4 regions of the Shigella dysenteriae genome follow, and region 1 is predicted to be linked to each of the others. Evidence: predicted binding sites of a transcription regulator. Region 1 holds the regulator's gene; each other region holds the start of a gene.
The links. The regulator PurR, encoded in region 1, represses purine synthesis genes. The targets are predictions, from matches to a motif close to CANGCAAACGTTTGCNTG.

Region 1 (5,542 bases):
ATAATATTTATCGTAGCTTTAACAACTCGAAATTAGTATAGGCCGCTAATTTCAATCATACAACAAAATTTTGTTAGCAGCCTAAGTATAAGTATATCGATATAGATCAGTGTGATTCGCTATGAGCGACTTCGGCATTGCCATGATTCTGGCAGCCAACTTCTTCACAACGTTGCATCATGTAACCCAGCGCGACCAGCACTACTGTTGATAACATCACGCTGGTGGTGGTGAGCAATGGCGTGCTGATACTAATAAGCCAGGAAACTACCAAACTTGCGAGGAAGCACAGACCCAGTTGTAGAGTGTTCTGCAACGCTGCGGCGCGACCAGTTGCGTGTGGGAAGGGACGCAGCGCCTGGGCGACAACAATAGGGTAGATCGCGCCATTGGCAATCGCCATCACACAGAATGGGATCAGGATTTCGACCAGCGACACATGGCTAATGAAGCCTGCAGCCCAGGTCGCAATGACGCTGACTGCAAACAGCACCAGCAACCACGGTAATAACTGCTTGCCTTGCCATTTCTGCAGCGCGGCGCGACAGCCATAACCACCAATCAGAAACGCGATAGTTTGCGGGACATAACTTAAACCAATAACTGCCGGGCTGTAGCCCATTTCACTAAGGATGAACGGTGAACCGGTCAGCCATGCAAAAAAACTGGCTGAACAGGCCGCGTATATCAGCACGTTGCCGCGATAGGTTTTAGAACGTAGCAGGTCGGTAAAGGTCAGACCATCCTGACTATTGTTACGGGCCTTCGTCGTGGGTTTGAGCCAGAAAATAGGCAGAATCAGCACCACGGTAATGGCAAACAGGGTGGCGAAAATCGCTTGCCAGGAAAAATGGACCAGCAGCCAGCTTCCTAACAGAGGAGCCAGGGCCGGAGATAGACCCACCAGCGGCATGATGGTCGCAAAAATTCGGTTAACTTTCTGTGAAGGATAAAAATCCGTCACTAACGCTTGCCAGATAACCGCCGCGGCGCAGACACCCACAGCCTGTACAAAACGCAATACCAGCAGCGTAGCGGCGTTTTCTACCCACAGCATCCCCAGACTACCTAACGCAAAAATTGTCAGGCCGATTAATAACACCGGTTTACGACCATAACGGTCGGAGAGTGGCCCCCACAGAAGCTGGGCTGCGGCAAAACCGGCAAGGAACAGACTAAGGCTGGCACTGACAGCAGACGCAGGCGTTTGCAGGTCGGCCTGTATGGCGGCGAAAGCAGGCAGATACATATCGGTTGCCAGAAAACCGAGTACGCTCAAACCCGCCAGCCAGACTAAAAATCTTTTCCCAGGTTGCATGTATATTCTCTAAATCTCTCAATTAAACACCGCCGCAAAGTGTAGGGAGTGAAATTAGTGTTGTGAAACGGTAATATTTGATGACTGATTTCAAAAATTTTGCAGGCAGACTATGTGGTCAGAATATTCACTCGAAGTTGTTGATGCGGTAGCGCGTAATGGTAGTTTTAGCGCTGCGGCACAGGAGCTGCATCGCGTTCCTTCTGCGGTCAGCTATACCGTGCGTCAGCTGGAAGAGTGGCTGGCGGTGCCGCTCTTTGAACGACGGCACCGTGATGTGGAGCTGACCGCTGCTGGAGCGTGGTTTCTCAAAGAAGGGCGCTCTGTTGTCAAAAAAATGCAGATCACCCGCCAGCAATGTCAGCAGATAGCGAACGGTTGGCGCGGTCAGTTAGCTATCGCAGTGGATAATATTGTCAGGCCAGAACGTACACGGCAGATGATCGTTGATTTTTATCGCCATTTTGATGATGTCGAACTTCTTGTCTTTCAGGAAGTGTTCAACGGTGTCTGGGATGCGCTTTCCGACGGGCGCGTGGAACTGGCGATTGGCGCAACACGCGCGATTCCGGTAGGCGGTCGTTATGCCTTCCGGGATATGGGGATGCTAAGCTGGAGTTGCGTTGTTGCCAGCCACCACCCGCTGGCGTTGATGGATGGCCCATTCAGCGATGATACGTTGCGCAACTGGCCGTCGTTGGTGCGCGAAGACACCTCGCGAACGCTACCTAAACGTATTACCTGGTTGCTGGATAACCAAAAAAGAGTTGTCGTGCCTGACTGGGAATCATCGGCAACCTGTATCTCGGCAGGATTATGCATAGGGATGGTGCCAACACATTTCGCCAAACCGTGGCTTAATGAGGGGAAGTGGGTAGCACTTGAATTGGAAAACCCCTTCCCGGATTCGGCATGTTGTCTGACATGGCAGCAAAATGATATGTCGCCTGCGTTAACCTGGCTGCTTGAGTATCTCGGCGATAGTGAGACGCTGAATAAGGAGTGGCTGCGGGAGCCGGAAGAGACTCCCGCAACGGGTGATTAACGACGATAGTCGCGGAACGGGCCGTCAGCCACGGAGCGGCGTTCAATCAAGCGCGGATGCACTTCAATGGACTGCGGTTCTTCACGTTTGTTGACGATACGATCCAACAGCATGTTGAACGCTGTTTCACCCAGCGAATCTTTTGGTTGGTGGATCGTGGTCAGCGCCGGCGTAAAATAGCGGGCGTTGCGCACGTTATCATAACCGATCAGCGAAACATCCTGCGGGACGCGCAGACCCATTTCATCAGCAGCACAAAGTGCGCCCATTGCCATGATATCGCCACCACAGAAGACGGCAGTAGGGCGATGCGGCTGCGACAGTATTTGCTGCATGGCGCGATAACCAGATTCGGGTTCAAAGTCACCCTGAACAATCCAGCTTTCCGGCACCTTGATCATCGCTTCTTCCATCGCCTTCATAAAACCGGCAAGGCGGCCTGCGCCGGTGTTACGTTCCAGCGGGCCGGGGATGACGCCGATTTCGCGGTGACCGCGTTCAATCAGATAACGCCCGGCCATGTAGCCGCCTTCGAACGCGTTATCAATGACCGCATCGGTGAAGTCAGCTTTTGCTTCACCCCAGTCCATCACCACCATTGGGATATGGCGATACTCTTCCAGCATCGCCAGCAACGGCTCTGGGTACTCAGAACACATCACCAGCAGACCATCGACGCGTTTTTGCGCCATCATCGACAGATAAGCCCGCTGTTTCTCAAGATTGTTCCACGCATTACCCAGAATCAGGGTGTAACCTTTCTGGAAGCAATTTTTTTCAACCGCTTCAATGATCTCGGCAAAATAGGCCGCTTCGCTGCTGGTCGCCAGCAAACCGATAGACTTGGTGTGGTTAACCTTCAGGCTACGCGCCACCGCGCTAGGGGAGTAGTGTAATTCTTTAATCGCTGCCCACACGGCGTTGCGCGTTTCTTCAGCGACGAAACGTGTTTTGTTGATTACGTGTGACACAGTTGTAGTGGAAACGTTTGCTCGTTTCGCTACATCTTTTATTGTTGCCATTCCATTTCACTCCAGACCCTAACTTCAGCTCCTGCAAAATCGCAAGGTAAACGTTTGCCTTTACACACCTTACGCACAACAAAAGTGTTGCGGTACGCCGGAAAAACGACACGGAGCGTCAGGAAGGGGTCAATGGCCAGTACGCAAATAGTGTAAGCGTGGAATTTTGGCCGATCTTGACGAAAAGGGGAAGTGGTAAAAACACTTATCATTATAAATGACGGGAGATTTTTTCATCACAGTGTGTAAAAATGCGTAATATCACTTTTTGTGTGGTAATAAAAAAGGAGAAAACTTGATGAGCACCGACCTTAAATTTTCACTGGTAACAACGATTATCGTCCTCGGTTTGATCGTAGCCGTGGGTTTGACTGCCGCGCTGCACTGATTTCCTCTCGAGGGAGCGCGTTCTCCCTCGCATCTCCTTCCTGTTTGTTAGCAAAATGGCAAAAGTGTTTTCTCTTTTTGTTATTTTCATTTTTTTGTGATTGCTGTCATGCTTTCGCCACTTTAATGAATATCGCGTAATGACGCGAAGAGGTGGAGATAAGGCATGAAAATTAACTATCCGTTGCTGGCGCTGGCGATTGGCGCGTTTGGTATCGGGACAACGGAGTTCTCGCCAATGGGCTTGTTGCCCGTCATTGCGCGCGGTGTGGATGTCTCGATTCCCGCTGCCGGAATGTTAATCAGTGCCTATGCAGTTGGCGTAATGGTTGGCGCGCCGCTGATGACGCTTCTACTTTCTCATCGTGCCCGCCGCAGTGCGTTGATTTTCCTGATGGCAATTTTCACGCTCGGCAACGTACTTTCCGCCATCGCGCCGGATTATATGACCCTGATGCTTTCACGCATTTTGACCAGCCTGAATCACGGAGCATTTTTTGGTTTGGGTTCAGTCGTGGCCGCAAGCGTGGTGCCAAAACATAAACAGGCCAGCGCAGTTGCCACTATGTTTATGGGGTTAACCCTGGCAAATATCGGTGGCGTGCCGGCGGCGACCTGGTTGGGTGAAACCATCGGCTGGCGGATGTCATTTCTGGCAACGGCGGGGCTGGGAGTGATTTCAATGGTAAGTCTGTTCTTCTCATTACCTAAAGGTGGTGCAGGGGCACGACCTGAAGTGAAAAAAGAGCTGGCGGTATTAATGCGTCCGCAGGTGCTGTCTGCATTGCTGACGACGGTACTGGGAGCTGGTGCAATGTTTACTCTCTACACCTATATCTCTCCGGTACTACAAAGTATTACCCACGCAACACCAGTGTTCGTCACGGCAATGCTGGTGCTGATTGGTGTCGGATTCTCTATCGGTAACTATCTCGGCGGCAAACTGGCAGATCGTTCAGTTAACGGCACGTTGAAAGGCTTTTTGTTGTTGTTGATGGTGATTATGCTGGCAATCCCGTTCCTGGCCCGCAATGAGTTCGGCGCAGCTATTAGCATGGTGGTGTGGGGCGCAGCAACCTTTGCGGTCGTACCGCCGTTACAGATGCGCGTGATGCGTGTCGCCAGTGAAGCGCCAGGTCTGTCTTCATCAGTCAATATTGGTGCCTTTAATCTTGGAAATGCGCTGGGAGCAGCTGCTGGTGGTGCGGTAATTTCCGCTGGGCTGGGATACAGCTTTGTGCCGGTGATGGGAGCGATTGTCGCGGGACTGGCATTATTGCTGGTGTTTATGTCAGCCAGAAAACAACCTGAAACAGTTTGCGTTGCTAACAGCTAATTAAACAAAAACGCAGAAGGATAACCTTCTGCGTTACAGTTGCTGACAACGTGCGATTTATCTTGCCGAATACGCTGTTAACGCCTCATCCGCGTTGGCATGGTAAGCGAAGCGCATCAGGCAATGCTGCATTTGCCATCAGTTATTATGCAGCGAGATTTTTCGCTACGAATTCCCAGTTCACCAGCGCCCAGAAGTGCTCCAGATAGCCAGGACGTGCATTGCGATAGTCGATGTAATATGCGTGTTCCCAGACATCAACGGTCAGCAGCGGAGTCGCTTCGGTGGTCAGTGGAGTACCCGCGTTAGAGGTTGAAACGATAGCCAGTTTGCCATCGCTGTTTTTCACCAGCCAGGTCCAGCCAGAACCAAAGTTTTTGATCGCTGCATCAGTAAACTGAGCTTTGAAATCGGCAAAGCTGCCAAAAGATGCG
Region 2 (5,542 bases), 1.2 Mb from region 1:
TGATGATCCGGCGTTTTTGCAGCCAGAGAAATTTATTGGTCCGGTTTATCAGCCAGAAGAACAAGAGGCACTGGAAGCGGCTTACGGCTGGCAGATGAAACGTGATGGTAAATATTTGCGCCGGGTGGTGGCGTCTCCGCAACCGCGTAAAATTCTCGACAGCGAAGCCATCGAGTTGTTGCTCAAAGAGGGGCATGTGGTGATTTGCAGTGGCGGCGGCGGTGTGCCTGTGACGGATGACGGAGCAGGGAGTGAAGCAGTGATTGATAAAGATCTCGCCGCTGCGTTGCTCGCCGAGCAAATTAACGCCGATGGACTGGTGATCCTCACCGATGCTGATGCGGTATATGAAAACTGGGGAACGCCGCAGCAACGTGCCATTCGCCATGCCACACCGGATGAGTTAGCGCCATTTGCCAAAGCCGATGGTTCGATGGGGCCGAAGGTAACGGCGGTGAGTGGTTATGTCAGAAGCCGTGGTAAACCCGCGTGGATTGGGGCGTTATCGCGAATTGAAGAGACGCTGGCGGGCGAAGCGGGGACCTGTATTTCGCTGTAGTTGTAGGCATTAGACATTTGTGCCTGATGCGACGCTTGACGCGTCTTATCAGGCCTACAATTGGTGCCGCATCCGGCAATTGGCGCACAATGCCTGATGCGACGCTTGGCGCGTCTTATCAGGCCTACAATGGGTACCGGATCGGTGTAGGCCGGATAAGGCGTTCACGCCGCATCCGGCAATCAAATGAGCACCAGGTTAACTGAACTTACTCTGTGCCCACATCACGCCGCTGGCATATTCCGGCGGCAGCAGCGGGATTAAGGCTTCCAGCGTCGCGGTCAGACGCGATGTGTCGCTGTCGGTCAAATTCAGATGCCCCACTTTACGGCCCGGACGGACTTCTTTGTCGTACCAGTGCAGATGCACCAGCGGCAGTTTCAGCCAGTCATAATTCACATCGCTACCAATCAGGTTGATCATCACTGACGGACTATTCACTATCGGTTGCGGTAACGGCAGATCGGTAATCGCCCGCAGATGCAGCTCAAACTGGCTGATGCTGGCACCGTTTTGTGTCCAGTGACCGCTGTTATGCACACGCGGTGCCAGTTCGTTGATCAACAGACCTTGCGGGGTGACAAAACACTCCATCGCCATCACGCCCACATAGCCCAGCTCCTGCATAATCGCCGAAAGCATCTCTTCGGCTTGCGCTTGCTGCTGTGCATTGGCCTGCGGGAAAGCGACGCTGGTGCGCAAAATACCGTCCTGATGCAGGTTATGCGTCAGCGGATAAAACACGGTGCTGCCATCAAAGCCGCGCGCGCCAACCAGCGATACTTCACCAGAGAAGTTAATGCCTTGCTCGACAATACATTCGCCGTAACACTCTTCCGGTAACTGTTCGGTTTCATCGGCGCGTAAACGCCATTGACCGCGTCCGTCATAGCCACCAGTGCGACGCTTAACAATCGCCAGCTCACCTAAACGATCAAACACCGCAGGCCACTCGCTGCGATCGGCAAGTAACTGCCACGGTGCGGTCGGCAGGTGGAGCTTATCGAAAAGCTGCTTCTGAGTCAGACGGTCAGCAATAATCGGGAACACATCGCGGTTCACAAAGGCAGGATGGCGCGCCAGCTCGCGGGTTAATGCGGTTTCCGGCCAGCGTTCGATCTCAGCGGTAATCACGCTTTGTTGAAAAGGCACCGCCGCCGGTTCAGCGTCCAGCCCGACCGGCCAGACAGCAATGCCTAACGGTTCGCCTGCCTGACGCAGCATACGGCCTAACTGCCCGTTCCCGAGGACGCAAACCTGTTTCATGCCGCACCTCGCGGGTCCGGGTTTTCCAGCACTTCGTCGGTCTGGGCTTTGCGCCAGTCATTCAGACGCTGGTGCAGTTCTTTATCATGAGTCGCAAGAATTTGTGCTGCCAGTAACGCCGCGTTTGCCGCGCCAGCTTTACCAATCGCCAGCGTACCCACCGGAATGCCGCGCGGCATTTGTACGATGGAGTAGAGGCTATCGACACCGCTCAGTGCGGCGCTCTGTACTGGCACGCCCAGCACTGGCACCAGCGTTTTGGCGGCAATCATACCCGGCAGGTGCGCTGCGCCGCCTGCGCCCGCAATAATCACCTGATAACCGTTCTCTTCGGCACTTTCGGCGAAGCTGAATAGTTTATCGGGGGTGCGGTGAGCAGAAACCACTTCAACGTGGTGCGGGACATTCAGGATTTCGAAGATTTCGGCGGCGAACTGCATGGTAGCCCAGTCGCTTTTGGACCCCATCACGATGGCGACACGCGCCGGATTATTGCGGGAAGACATGCGTCTTAAAACTCCTGTGGTGCACAACTCTCGGCTTTAGAGGGCACAGAGAATAGCACGGAAAGAGAGCAAGGAAAACGGTTGCGTGGCTGTGAAATCAGCAAAGTTGCGGGTTTTTTAAAACGGAAAATGAATCAGCTCAACGTCATCCGCCGTGACTTTCACCATCGAACCTTCTGTATGCCAGGCACCGAGTACCACGCGAAAAGCAGGTTGCTGGTTGGCGATAAGTTCATGTACCGCCGGGCGATGGGTATGCCCGTGAATCAGCCATTGCACTTGATGTTTTTCCATCGCACTGACCACCGCGTTTTGGTTAACGTCCATGATCGCCAGCGATTTACTGCTGTTGGCTTCTTTACTGTTCGCGCGCATTCGCGCGGCAATGCGTTTGCGCACAAACAACGGCAGGGCGAGGAATAGCGTCTGCAGCCAGGGTTTGTGGACCTTGGCGCGAAAAGCCTGATAACCCGCGTCATCGGTGCACAGCGTGTCGCCATGCATAATCAACACCCGACGACCATAAAGTTCGAGCACCTTTTCTTCCGGCAATAACGTCATGCCGCTTTCACGGGCAAAGCGTTTGCCGAGCAGAAAATCACGGTTGCCATGAATGAAATAACAGGGAACGCCGGAATCGGACACCGCTTTGATCGCCGCCGCCATCTGGCGATGGAGTGGGTTGGGATCGTCGTCGCCAATCCACGCTTCAAACAGATCGCCAAGAATATACAGCGCGTCGGCATTGCGGGCTTCCCCCGCTAAAAAACGCAGAAAACCGGCGGTGATCGCCGGTTCTTCCACGCAGAGATGAAGATCTGCAATAAAGAGTGTCGCCACGATTACTCGCTAACGGTCACGCTTTCAATGATAACGTCTTCTTTTGGCACGTCCTGGTGCATACCGCTACGACCGGTTGCAACACCTTTGATTTTGTCTACCACGTCCATGCCTTCAACCACTTCAGCAAACACGCAGTAGCCCCAACCTTGCAGGCTTTCGCCAGAGAAGTTCAGGAAGTCGTTATCAACCACGTTGATGAAGAACTGTGCAGTTGCAGAGTGCGGAGCCTGAGTACGGGCCATTGCCAGCGTACCACGGGTATTTTTCAGACCGTTGTTGGCTTCGTTTTTGATCGGTTCTTTGGTGGCTTTTTGTTTCATGCCCGGTTCAAAACCGCCGCCCTGAATCATAAAGCCGTTGATAACACGGTGGAAAATGGTGTTGTTGTAAAAACCTTCGCGGCAGTAGTCCAGGAAGTTTTTAACTGTTTCAGGTGCTTTATCGTCAAAAGTTTTGATGACAATATCGCCGTGATTGGTGTGGAAAGTAACCATTTTTGCATCCTGTTCCGTTTGATTGGTGCTTCAACCCAGTTCGGGTCATATATAGGGTGGTGTTATAGCATAACCGCACGATCGGATCATCACGCAATGTATGCTGATTCGCGCGGGAAATATGGGTATTATACGCAACTCAATTACCCACACATGTCTAAACGGAATCTTCGATGCTAAAAATCTTCAATACTCTGACACGCCAAAAAGAGGAATTTAAGCCTATTCACGCCGGGGAAGTCGGCATGTACGTGTGTGGAATCACCGTTTACGATCTCTGTCATATCGGTCACGGGCGTACCTTTGTTGCTTTTGACGTGGTTGCGCGCTATCTGCGTTTCCTCGGCTATAAGCTGAAGTATGTGCGCAACATTACCGATATCGACGACAAAATCATCAAACGCGCCAATGAAAATGGCGAAAGCTTTGTGGCGCTGGTGGATCGCATGATCGCCGAAATGCACAAAGATTTTGATGCGTTGAACATTCTGCGCCCGGATATGGAGCCGCGCGCGACGCACCATATCGCAGAAATTATTGAACTTACTGAACAACTGATCGCCAAAGGTCACGCTTATGTGGCGGACAACGGCGACGTGATGTTCGACGTCCCGACCGATCCGACTTATGGCGTGCTGTCGCGTCAGGATCTCGACCAGCTGCAGGCAGGTGCGCGCGTTGACGTGGTCGACGACAAACGCAACCCGATGGACTTCGTTCTGTGGAAGATGTCGAAAGAGGGCGAACCGAGCTGGCCGTCTCCGTGGGGCGCGGGCCGTCCTGGCTGGCACATTGAATGTTCGGCAATGAACTGCAAGCAGCTGGGTAACCACTTTGATATCCACGGCGGCGGTTCAGACCTGATGTTCCCGCACCACGAGAACGAAATCGCGCAGTCCACCTGTGCCCATGATGGCCAGTATGTGAACTACTGGATGCACTCCGGAATGGTGATGGTTGACCGCGAGAAAATGTCCAAATCGCTGGGTAACTTCTTTACCGTTCGCGATGTGCTGAAATACTACGACGCCGAAACCGTGCGTTACTTCCTGATGTCGGGCCACTATCGCAGCCAGTTGAACTACAGCGAAGAGAACCTGAAGCAGGCGCGTGCGGCGCTGGAGCGTCTCTACACTGCGCTGCGCGGCACAGATAAAACCGTTGCGCCTGCCGGTGGCGAAGCGTTTGAAGCGCGCTTTATTGAAGCGATGGACGACGATTTCAACACCCCGGAAGCCTATTCCGTGCTGTTTGATATGGCGCGTGAAGTAAACCGTCTGAAAGCAGAAGATATGGCAGCGGCGAATGCAATGGCATCTCACCTGCGTAAACTTTCCGCTGTATTGGGCCTGCTGGAGCAAGAACCGGAAGCGTTCCTGCAAAGCGGTGCGCAGGCAGACGACAGCGAAGTGGCTGAGATTGAAGCGTTAATTCAACAGCGTCTGGATGCCCGTAAAGCGAAAGACTGGGCGGCGGCAGATGCGGCACGTGACCGTCTTAACGAGATGGGGATCGTGCTGGAAGATGGCCCGCAAGGAACCACCTGGCGTCGTAAGTAATTGCGCTATTGCCGGATGCGAGTTTTCGCATCCGGTTATCGCCTGCGCCACCACAACATTCCCATAAGCACCATCCCCGGCAACCACACCCACATCAATTCAGAAATAATCACCTGATGCCCGTACGCTGTGGTGTAACGAGACAATGCAAACGGCGCGACTTTAATCACCTGCCAGGGAGCGAAAAAGCGTTCATCTGACCACGGCCACAGCCAGCCAACACCCTTACCACCAGTGGTTACCGAATCCAGCATGCTGTGCGATAGCAACGAGACGGTTAAAAACAGCCAGCAGCGAATCAGCCCAGCCCTGAAC
Region 3 (5,542 bases), 990 kb from region 1:
TATTGCGCACAAAACGTGGCCACAACTCACTACCTGGGATCAGTTCACGCAGATTAGACATCATCTGGCAACCGTTACATACCCCCAGCGCCAGCGTTTGCGGACGGTGGAAGAAGGTTGCAAACTCATCGCGTACACGGTCATTGAACAGGATAGACTTCGCCCAACCTTCACCGGCACCCAGCACATCACCGTAGGAGAAACCACCGCACGCGACCAGGGCGTGGAAATCCTCCAGTCCCGTGCGTCCAGTCAGCAGGTCGCTCATATGCACGTCGATAGCATCAAAGCCCGCACGGTGGAAAGCTGCCGCCATTTCAACATGCGAGTTCACGCCCTGCTCACGCAGTACGGCAACTTTCGGACGTGCGCCAGTGGCAATATACGGTGCTGCCACATCTTCGTTGATATCGAACGACAGTTTTACATTCAGGCCCGGATCGGCGTCGTTTGATTTCGCCTGATGCTCCTGATCGGCACACTCCGGGTTGTCACGCAGGCGCTGCATCTGCCAGGTAGTTTCTGCCCACCAGACACGCAACGTAGTGCGGCTTTCGCTGAATACAGTCTGCCCGTTGGCGGTAATCACAAAACGGTCACCGGAAACCGCCTGCCCAACATAATGGACGCAATCAGCAAGCCCATGCTGTGCCAGTACGGACTCGACCGCTTCACGGTCAGCGGCACGAACCTGAATGACCGCACCCAGTTCTTCGTTAAACAACGCCGCCAGGCGATCGTCACCCAGAGTGGCGATATCCGCGTCAATGCCGCAATGACCAGCAAAGGCCATTTCCGCCAGCGTTACCAGCAGGCCGCCATCAGAGCGGTCGTGATACGCCAGCAGCTTACGCTGTGCAACCAGCGCCTGAATCGCGTCATAGAAGCCTTTCAGTTGCGCGACATCGCGTACATCTGCCGGTTTGTCGCCAAGCTGACGATAAACCTGCGCCAGCGCCGTTGCGCCCAGCGCGTTATTGCCTTTGCCCAAATCAATCAGCAGCAGTGCGTTATCTTCGGTAGAAAGCTGCGGCGTGATGGTGTGACGTACATCTTCCACGCGGGCAAATGCAGAAATCACCAGCGACAGCGGCGACGTCATTTCGCGCTCTTCGTTACCTTCCTGCCAGCGGGTTTTCATCGACATAGAGTCTTTACCCACCGGGATCGTCAGGCCCAGCGCCGGACAAAGCTCTTCGCCCACGGCTTTAACGGCTTCATACAGGCCCGCATCTTCACCAGGGTGGCCTGCCGCCGCCATCCAGTTGGCGGAAAGTTTAATGCGTTTGATATCGCCAATCTGTGTTGCGGCAATATTGGTTAACGCTTCACCGACCGCCAGACGGGCAGAGGCGGCGAAATCCAGCAGCGCAACCGGCGCACGCTCGCCAATCGCCATCGCTTCACCGTAGTAGCTGTCGAGGCTGGCGGTAGTGACCGCGCAGTTAGCGACCGGCACCTGCCACGGCCCCACCATCTGATCGCGCGCCACCATGCCGGTTACGCTGCGGTCACCGATGGTCACCAGGAAAGTTTTCTCCGCCACGGTCGGCAGATGCAGTACGCGTTTCACCGCGTCTGCAATGGTGATCCCTTCACGGACCAGCGCATCGCCCTTCGCTTTCAGCGTTTGTACATCGCGGGTCATCTTCGGCGTTTTACCAAGCAGGACGTCCAGCGGCAGATCGATCGGCTGATTATCAAAATGACGATCGTGCAGAGAAAGATGCAGTTCTTCGGTCGCTTCACCAATCACCGCGTAGGGTGCGCGCTCACGCTTACACAGTTCGTCAAACAGCGGTAATTGATCGGCAGCAACCGCCAGCACGTAGCGTTCCTGGGATTCGTTACACCAGATTTCCAGCGGGCTCATGCCCGGTTCGTCGCTTAGAATATCGCGCAGTTCAAATTTACCGCCGCGCCCGCCGTCGCTCACCAGTTCCGGCATCGCGTTAGAAAGACCGCCAGCGCCGACGTCGTGGATAAACAGGATTGGGTTGGCATCACCAAGCTGCCAGCAACGGTCGATCACTTCCTGGCAGCGACGCTCCATCTCCGGGTTGTCGCGCTGTACGGAAGCAAAGTCGAGGTCGGCATCAGACTGACCTGACGCCATGGAAGACGCCGCTCCGCCGCCAAGACCGATGTTCATTGCCGGGCCGCCGAGAACGACCAGTTTCGCACCGACGTTGATCTCGCCTTTTTGTACGTGATCGGCGCGAATGTTGCCGATCCCGCCCGCCAGCATGATCGGTTTGTGATAACCGCGCAGCTCTTCGCCGTTGTGGCTGTTCACTTTTTCTTCATAAGTACGGAAGTAGCCATTCAGTGCCGGACGACCAAATTCGTTGTTAAACGCCGCGCCGCCCAGCGGGCCTTCGGTCATGATGTCCAGCGCGGTGACAATGCGCTCAGGCTTACCGAAATCTTCTTCCCACGGCTGTTCGAAGCCAGGAATTCGCAGGTTGGAAACGGAGAAACCAACCAAACCCGCTTTCGGCTTCGCGCCGCGTCCGGTGGCGCCTTCATCACGAATTTCGCCGCCGGAACCGGTCGCCGCGCCCGGCCACGGAGAAATCGCCGTCGGGTGGTTGTGAGTTTCGACTTTCATCAGAATATGCGCCGGTTCCTGATGGAAATCGTAGCGGCCCGTTTCGTGGTCAGCAAAGTAGCGGCCCACTTCAGAACCTTCCATTACGGCGGCGTTATCTTTATAAGCAGAGAGAACGTGATCTGGCGTGGTTTCGAAAGTATTTTTGATCATCTTGAACAGCGATTTCGGCTGCTGTTCACCGTCGATAATCCAGTCGGCATTAAAAATTTTGTGGCGGCAGTGCTCAGAGTTCGCCTGAGCGAACATATACAGCTCGATGTCGTTCGGGTTACGACCAAGCTTTGTGAAAGCATCCTGCAGATAGTCAATTTCATCTTCCGCCAGAGCCAGGCCAAGACGCAGGTTAGCGTCGATCAGCGCCTGACGGCCCTGCCCCAGCAAATCAACGCTGGTAACCGGAGTCGGTTGATGGTGGGCAAACAACTGCTCTGCATCATCTAAAGCAAAAAAGACCGTTTCCATCATGCGGTCGTGCAGTTCAGCGGTAACCTGCTGCCATTGTTCATTGGTCAGCGTACCGGCTTCTATATAGTAAGCAACGCCGCGCTCAAGGCGGTTTACCTGTTGTAGCCCGCAGTTATGGGCAATATCGGTCGCTTTCGAAGACCAGGGAGAGATGGTGCCAGGACGCGGGGTCACCAGCAGGAGTTTGCCTTGCGGGGCGTGGCTGGCGAGTGCCGGGCCATATTTCAGCAGGCGTTCAAGTTGTGCGTGCTCATCATCGTTTAACGGCGCATTGAGGTCAGCAAAATGGACATACTCGGCGTAAATATTGTGAACCGGGAGCCTGGCAGCCTGAAAACGTGCCAGCAGTTTGTTGATTCGGAATGCCGACAGTGCAGGCGAACCACGCAGAATTTCCATCATAAGTCTCTCGTCTTCTAAGCTTTCGGTGTACCCAAGGGGGGGAAACGGGCGTCATTATAAAGAATCTGATGCGCTGACGAAACCGTTTGCGTGGAAATAAAATCACCATCGTGAATTAGCAACGCGTGCCGCCAATGGCTGTAATAAGTTGCCATCTGGCGCAGGTTTACGCAAAATGCCGCTCATTTATGAGTAAACCTTTCACTATTATTACGTTTTTTCAAGCTGGGACGCGCACGACACAGAGAATTAACTAATTGAAAAAATTAAAGATTAATTATCTGTTCATCGGCATTCTGGCACTGCTGCTCGCGGTCGCTCTCTGGCCATCCATTCCCTGGTTTGGTAAAGCCGACAACCGTATCGCCGCCATTCAAGCGCGGGGAGAGTTGCGTGTGAGCACCATTCATACTCCCCTGACTTATAACGAAATCAACGGGAAACCTTTTGGCCTGGATTACGAACTGGCGAAACAGTTTGCCGATTACCTCGGTGTAAAACTGAAAGTGACCGTGCGGCAGAATATCAGCCAGCTGTTTGACGACCTCGATAATGGTAACGCCGACCTGCTGGCGGCAGGACTTGTCTATAACAGTGAGCGGGTAAAAAATTATCAGCCTGGCCCTACCTATTATTCCGTGTCACAACAACTGGTTTATAAAGTGGGTCAGTATCGCCCACGTACGCTGGGCAACCTGACGGCGGAGCAACTCACCGTTGCACCGGGTCATGTGGTGGTTAACGATCTCCAGACCCTGAAAGAAACAAAATTCCCGGAATTAAGCTGGAAGGTAGACGACAAAAAAGGCTCTGCGGAATTAATGGAAGATGTCATCGAAGGAAAACTCGATTACACCATTGCTGATTCTGTCGCCATCAGCCTGTTTCAGCGCGTTCACCCGGAGCTCGCCGTAGCGCTCGATATCACCGATGAACAACCGGTGACTTGGTTTAGCCCGTTAGATGGCGATAATACCCTTTCCGCCGCCCTGCTCGACTTCTTCAACGAAATGAATGAAGACGGTACGCTGGCACGCATTGAAGAGAAATACCTGGGGCATGGCGATGATTTTGATTACGTCGATACGCGCACATTTTTACGCGCCGTCGATGCGGTACTGCCGCAGTTAAAGCCCCTGTTTGAGAAATACGCCGAAGAAATTGACTGGCGTTTGCTGGCCGCTATTGCTTATCAGGAATCGCACTGGGATGCACAGGCCACTTCACCGACGGGTGTGCGCGGCATGATGATGTTAACCAAAAATACCGCGCAAAGCCTCGGCATTACGGATCGTACCGATGCCGAACAGAGCATCAGCGGTGGCGTGCGTTATTTGCAGGATATGATGAGTAAAGTGCCGGAAAGTGTGCCGGAGAACGAGCGGATCTGGTTTGCCCTCGCTGCGTACAATATGGGCTATGCGCATATGCTGGATGCCCGCGCCCTGACGGCAAAAACCAAAGGGAATCCTGACAGTTGGGCTGACGTAAAACAGCGTCTGCCTTTACTTAGCCAGAAACCCTATTACAGCAAGCTGACTTACGGCTACGCTCGTGGGCATGAAGCCTACGCTTATGTCGAAAATATTCGTAAGTATCAGATTAGCCTGGTGGGTTATATGCAAGAGAAAGAGAAGCAGGCTACAGAAGCGGCGATGCAACTGGCGCAGGATTATCCGGCGGTATCGCCTACGGAGTTGGGCAAAGAGAAATTTCCTTTTCTCTCGTTTCTTTCCCAGTCGTCATCAAACTATTTGCCCCATTCTCCCTCTCTGCTGTTTTCCAGGAAAGGGAGTGAAGAGAAACAAAATTAATCCGTCGAGGATTGCGCTTTTTTCTGCGCTTTAATTTCCTGGCGGCGCATGCGAAAGAAGTCACTGAGCAACGCCGCGCACTCATCCGCCAGTATTCCTTCCGTAATTTCCACTCGGTGATTCATACCCGGATGATGCAGCACATCCATTAAAGATCCCGCAGCGCCAGTTTTCGCGTCACGCGCACCAAAGACCACGCGACCAATGCGACTGTGGATCATCGCTCCGGCACACATTACACATGGTT
Region 4 (5,542 bases), 560 kb from region 1:
TTGGGTGCGCTGCATATAACGAATGGCTGCGGTCAGGGCTTCAAACATGAGCCCTTTGCCCTGCCATTTTTGCCCAATCGAATAACCGAGATAGCAGGCATGAAAAGAGCCGCGAACAACATTGGAAAAATTGGCAACGCCAATAATCTCTTTTTCGTCCGGGTCGAATAAGCCAAAGTAGAAAGCTGAACCTTGTTTATGAAATTCGTTAATCATCCCCAGCCTGGCCTGCCAGCCTGATGGATAACAGTGGCTTTCGTCGCGCACTGGCTCCCAGGGCTTGAGGAAATGGCGATTCTCTGCGTAATAATCCGCAAGACGCCAGGCATCACGATCATGCACCAGACGCACGACCAGTCGGTCTGTGGTTAAGCGCACTTTTGGCACGTTACTGCGATAGCCAAACATTCTATACCTACTCCTTCCCGTAACGTCTTTAATACGCTGTAAGTATTACTATACCTGCGCAACCAGACCCTGTGAAAAGTCCAAAATGCCATTTTCTGCATTATTCACATATTTGATAAAAACTCTCTATCAAAGCGACGTTTTGATAAAAAAATATTGTCCCCGAAGTGATGGGAAAAGTCTTAGCGGCAATGCAGAATAGAAAGTGCTCATCTTTTATTTCCCGGGAGGGGAAATGTCCCGCGTGTCGCAGGCGAGGAACCTGGGTAAATATTTCCTGCTCATCGATAATATGCTGGTCGTGCTGGGGTTCTTTGTTGTCTTCCCGCTGATCTCTATCCGCTTCGTTGATCAAATGGGCTGGGCCGCCGTCATGGTCGGTATTGCTCTCGGTCTACGCCAGTTTATTCAGCAAGGTCTGGGTATTTTCGGCGGCGCAATTGCCGACCGCTTTGGTGCCAAACCGATGATTGTTACCGGTATGCTGATGCGCGCCGCCGGATTCGCCACAATGGGTATCGCCCACGAACCGTGGCTATTGTGGTTTTCATGCCTGCTCTCGGGACTCGGCGGCACGTTGTTTGATCCGCCGCGTTCGGCGCTGGTGGTGAAACTAATCCGTCCACAACAACGTGGTCGTTTTTTCTCGCTGTTGATGATGCAGGACAGTGCCGGTGCGGTCATTGGCGCATTGTTGGGGAGCTGGCTGTTGCAATACGACTTTCGCCTGGTCTGCGCCACAGGGGCAGTTTTGTTTGTACTGTGTGCAGCGTTCAATGCGTGGTTATTACCGGCATGGAAACTCTCCACCGTACGCACGCCCGTTCGCGAAGGCATGACCCGCGTGATGCGCGACAAGCGTTTTGTCACCTATGTCCTGACGCTGGCGGGTTACTACATGCTGGCTGTTCAAGTGATGCTGATGCTGCCAATTATGGTCAACGACGTGGCGGGCGCGCCCTCTGCCGTTAAATGGATGTATGCCATTGAAGCGTGTCTGTCGTTAACGTTGCTCTACCCTATCGCCCGCTGGAGTGAAAAGCATTTTCGTCTGGAACACCGGTTGATGGCTGGGCTGTTGATAATGTCATTAAGCATGATGCCGGTGGGCATGGTCAGCGGCCTGCAACAACTTTTCACCCTGATTTGTCTGTTTTATATCGGGTCGATCATTGCCGAGCCTGCGCGTGAAACCTTAAGTGCTTCGCTGGCGGACGCAAGAGCTCGCGGCAGCTATATGGGGTTTAGCCGTCTGGGTCTGGCGATTGGTGGCGCTATTGGTTATATCGGTGGCGGCTGGCTGTTTGACCTGGGCAAATCGGCGCACCAACCAGAGCTTCCGTGGATGATGCTGGGCATTATTGGCATCTTCACTTTCCTTGCGCTGGGCTGGCAGTTTAGCCAGAAACGCGCCGCGCGTCGTTTGCTGGAACGCGACGCCTGATTTGATACTCCCCCCTGACTCCTCCATACTGAAAGTGAACTGACAGCCAAATGGAGGAGTCACGTGAAGCTATACATTTACGATCACTGCCCTTACTGCCTCAAAGCCCGCATGATTTTCGGCCTGAAAAATATCCCCGTCGAATTACATGTTCTGCTCAACGACGACGCAGAAACACCCACCCGGATGGTCGGTCAAAAACAGGTTCCCATTCTGCAAAAAGATGACAGCCGCTATATGCCAGAAAGCATGGACATCGTTCACTATGTCGATAAACTCGACGGCAAACCGTTACTGACCGGCAAACGTTCCCCTGCCATTGAAGAGTGGCTGCGCAAGGTCAATGGCTACGCCAACAAACTGCTGTTGCCGCGTTTTGCCAAATCGGCATTTGATGAGTTTTCTACTCCCGCCGCGCGCAAATATTTCGTCGACAAGAAAGAGGCCAGCGCGGGTAATTTTGCCGACCTGCTGGCCCACTCTGACGGTCTGATTAAGAATATCAGCGATGATTTACGTGCGCTGGACAAACTGATCGTCAAACCGAACGCCGTGAATGGCGAACTTTCGGAAGATGATATTCAGCTATTCCCGCTACTGCGTAATCTGACGCTGGTAGCCGGAATTAACTGGCCAAGCCGCGTTGCTGATTACCGCGATAATATGGCGAAACAGACACAAATCAATTTGTTATCATCAATGGCGATTTAATCCTGACCCGCCGCGGCAGCCTGTATTCGCGGGTTGCCGCCGTTTTCAGTTTTTTCTGCTGGCGAGTTTATCGCTGGTGACACATGCTGCGTTGTGTCAGGATATTGACGCAGATTTCATGTCGAGGACTACCATGAACAAGTTTTTATTTGCCGCTGCATTGATCGTCAGTGGCCTGCTCGTTGGCTGTAATCAACTCACCCAATACACCATCACCGAACAAGAAATTAACCAGTCGCTTGCGAAACATAATAATTTCTCAAAAGATATCGGTTTACCCGGCGTGGCTGACGCCCATATTGTTTTGACAAACCTGACCAGCCAAATTGGTCGCGAAGAGCCGAATAAGGTTACCCTAACCGGAGACGCCAATCTGGACATGAACTCCCTGTTCGGTAGTCAGAAAGCGACCATGAAACTGAAGCTGAAAGCGCTGCCCGTGTTTGATAAAGAAAAAGGCGCGATCTTCCTGAAAGAGATGGAGGTGGTCGATGCGACGGTACAACCGGAAAAAATGCAAACGGTGATGCAAACGTTGCTTCCCTATCTGAACCAGGCATTACGCAATTACTTTAACCAGCAACCTGCTTACGTCCTGCGCGAAGATGGCAGCCAGGGCGAAGCAATGGCGAAAAAACTGGCGAAAGGCATTGAAGTGAAGCCAGGCGAAATTGTCATTCCATTTACTGATTAATCACGAGGGCGCATTCGCGCCCTTTATTTTTCGTGCAAAGGAAAACGTTTCCGCTTATCCTTTGTGTCCGGCAAAAACATCCCTTCAGCCGGAGCATAGAGATTAATGACTGCACCATCCCAGGTATTAAAGATCCGCCGCCCAGACGACTGGCACCTTCACCTCCGCGATGGCGACATGTTAAAAACTGTCGTGCCGTATACCAGCGAAATTTATGGACGGGCTATCGTAATGCCCAATCTGGCTCCGCCCGTGACCACCGTTGAGGCTGCCGTGGCGTATCGCCAACGTATTCTTGACGCCGTACCTGCCGGGCACGATTTCACCCCATTGATGACCTGTTATTTAACAGATTCGCTGGATCCTAATGAGCTGGAGCGCGGATTTAACGAAGGCGTGTTCACCGCTGCAAAACTTTACCCGGCAAACGCAACCACTAACTCCAGCCACGGCGTGACGTCAATTGACGCAATCATGCCGGTACTTGAGCGCATGGAAAAAATCGGTATGCCGCTACTGGTGCATGGTGAAGTGACACATGCAGATATCGACATTTTTGATCGTGAAGCGCGCTTTATAGAAAGCGTGATGGAACCGCTGCGCCAGCGCCTGACTGCACTGAAAGTCGTTTTTGAACACATCACCACCAAAGACGCAGCCGACTATGTCCGTGACGGAAATGAACGGCTGGCTGCTACCATCACTCCGCAACATCTGATGTTTAACCGCAACCATATGCTGGTTGGTGGCGTGCGTCCGCACCTGTATTGTCTACCCATCCTCAAACGCAATATTCACCAACAGGCACTGCGTGAACTGGTCGCCAGCGGTTTTAATCGAGTATTCCTCGGTACGGATTCTGCGCCACATACACGTCATCGCAAAGAGAGCAGCTGCGGCTGCGCGGGCTGCTTCAACGCCCCAACCGCGCTGGGCAGTTACGCTACCGTCTTTGAAGAGATGAATGCTCTGCAGCACTTTGAAGCATTCTGTTCTGTAAACGGCCCGCAGTTCTATGGGTTGCCGGTCAACGACACATTCATCGAATTGGTACGTGAAGAGCATCAGGTTGCTGAAAGCATCGCACTGACTGATGACACCCTGGTGCCATTCCTCGCCGGGGAAACGGTACGCTGGTCCGTTAAACAATAAAAATCGTAGCTTCCTGTTGTCATTAGGTTATTTTACCTGTATAAATAACCAGTATATTCAACAGGGGGCTATTATGCGAATTGAAGTCACCATAGCGAAAACTTCTCCATTGCCAGCTGGGGCTATTGACGCCCTGGCTGGCGAACTTTCCCGCCGTATTCAGTATGCGTTTCCTGATAATGAAGGCCACGTATCGGTACGTTATGCCGCAGCGAATAATTTATCGGTTATTGGCGCGACAAAAGAAGATAAACAGCGCATTAGCGAAATTCTCCAGGAAACGTGGGAAAGCGCCGATGACTGGTTTGTCAGCGAATAATATGCAGTGATTTTTGTTTTTGCCGGGTCGCCCCGGCTTTTTTATTTTACTTACGAATTTTGAGTACAAAATTTCTACACTTCCTCAAAATAATTGCACAATATGCTAAAAAAATATGAATGACATGCTGTTTTATTGTTCATATAAATCTTAAAAGCAGAAATTTATCTGTTTCCCCCTTTAAAAATTCGGTGAATACCCTTACTTATTGGTATACTGAAGTTGCTTCAGATAAAAACGCATTGAACCTCGAATAACGTTGTCTAGTAACACGAATTAGGGGGCCATGATGGAAAAAAATAATGAAGTCATTCAGACTCATCCGCTCGTAGGGTGGGACATCAGCACCGTTGATAGCTATGATGCGCTGATGTTGCGTTTGCACTACCAGACCCCAAATAAGTCCGAGCAGGAAGGGACTGAAGTTGGTCAGACGCTCTGGTTAACCACTGATGTTGCCAGACAATTTATTTCGATATTAGAAGCAGGAATCGCCAAAATTGAATCCGGTGATTTCCAGGTAAACGAGTATCGGCGTCATTAACATGACATGACCATCCACCCAAAAGGCACCTCACCGGTGCCTTTACCATTTCTGGGTTGTATATCTGCATTCAGTTAATTACTCTGCTTAAACCATGAGAGCAGAGAGAAAAAAATGAAATACGATCTCATCATTATTGGCAGCGGTTCCGTAGGCGCTGCCGCCGGGTATTATGCAACCCGCGCCGGTTTAAACGTGCTAATGACCGACGCCCATATGCCACCACATCAACACGGCAGCCACCACGGCGATACGCGATTAATTCGCCAT

Region 2: a site for PurR is predicted at 2,402-2,419, ahead of purE (5-(carboxyamino)imidazole ribonucleotide mutase). Genes of this name have one in related genera too.
Region 3: a site for PurR is predicted at 3,557-3,574, ahead of purL (phosphoribosylformylglycinamidine synthase). Genes of this name have one in related genera too.
Region 4: a site for PurR is predicted at 3,295-3,312, ahead of pyrC (dihydroorotase). Genes of this name have one in related genera too.

The regions. Positions count from the first base shown of each region.
Region 1 covers NZ_CP055055.1:2,514,012-2,519,553, reverse strand. Annotated here, with positions in the region: gene punC (purine nucleoside transporter PunC) at 107-1,318, opposite strand; gene punR (DNA-binding transcriptional activator PunR) at 1,431-2,363, shown strand; gene purR (HTH-type transcriptional repressor PurR) at 2,360-3,385, opposite strand; gene cydH (cytochrome bd-I accessory subunit CydH) at 3,684-3,773, shown strand; gene HUZ68_RS11990 (MFS transporter) at 3,939-5,108, shown strand; gene sodB (superoxide dismutase [Fe]) at 5,254-5,542, opposite strand, start outside.
Region 2 covers NZ_CP055055.1:1,307,852-1,313,393, forward strand. Annotated here, with positions in the region: gene HUZ68_RS06120 (carbamate kinase) at 1-559, shown strand, start outside; gene purK (5-(carboxyamino)imidazole ribonucleotide synthase) at 758-1,825, opposite strand; gene purE (5-(carboxyamino)imidazole ribonucleotide mutase) at 1,822-2,331, opposite strand; gene lpxH (UDP-2,3-diacylglucosamine diphosphatase) at 2,449-3,171, opposite strand; gene ppiB (peptidylprolyl isomerase B) at 3,174-3,668, opposite strand; gene cysS (cysteine--tRNA ligase) at 3,842-5,227, shown strand; gene HUZ68_RS06150 (metal-dependent hydrolase) at 5,263-5,542, opposite strand, start outside.
Region 3 covers NZ_CP055055.1:3,507,528-3,513,069, forward strand. Annotated here, with positions in the region: gene purL (phosphoribosylformylglycinamidine synthase) at 1-3,481, opposite strand, end outside; gene mltF (membrane-bound lytic murein transglycosylase MltF) at 3,739-5,295, shown strand; gene tadA (tRNA adenosine(34) deaminase TadA) at 5,292-5,542, opposite strand, start outside.
Region 4 covers NZ_CP055055.1:1,949,543-1,955,084, reverse strand. Annotated here, with positions in the region: gene rimJ (ribosomal protein S5-alanine N-acetyltransferase) at 1-408, opposite strand, end outside; gene mdtH (multidrug efflux MFS transporter MdtH) at 644-1,852, shown strand; gene grxB (glutaredoxin 2) at 1,916-2,563, shown strand; gene HUZ68_RS09340 (lipoprotein) at 2,697-3,257, shown strand; gene pyrC (dihydroorotase) at 3,363-4,409, shown strand; gene dinI (DNA damage-inducible protein I) at 4,483-4,728, shown strand; gene bssS (biofilm formation regulator BssS) at 5,018-5,272, shown strand; gene solA (N-methyl-L-tryptophan oxidase) at 5,387-5,542, shown strand, end outside.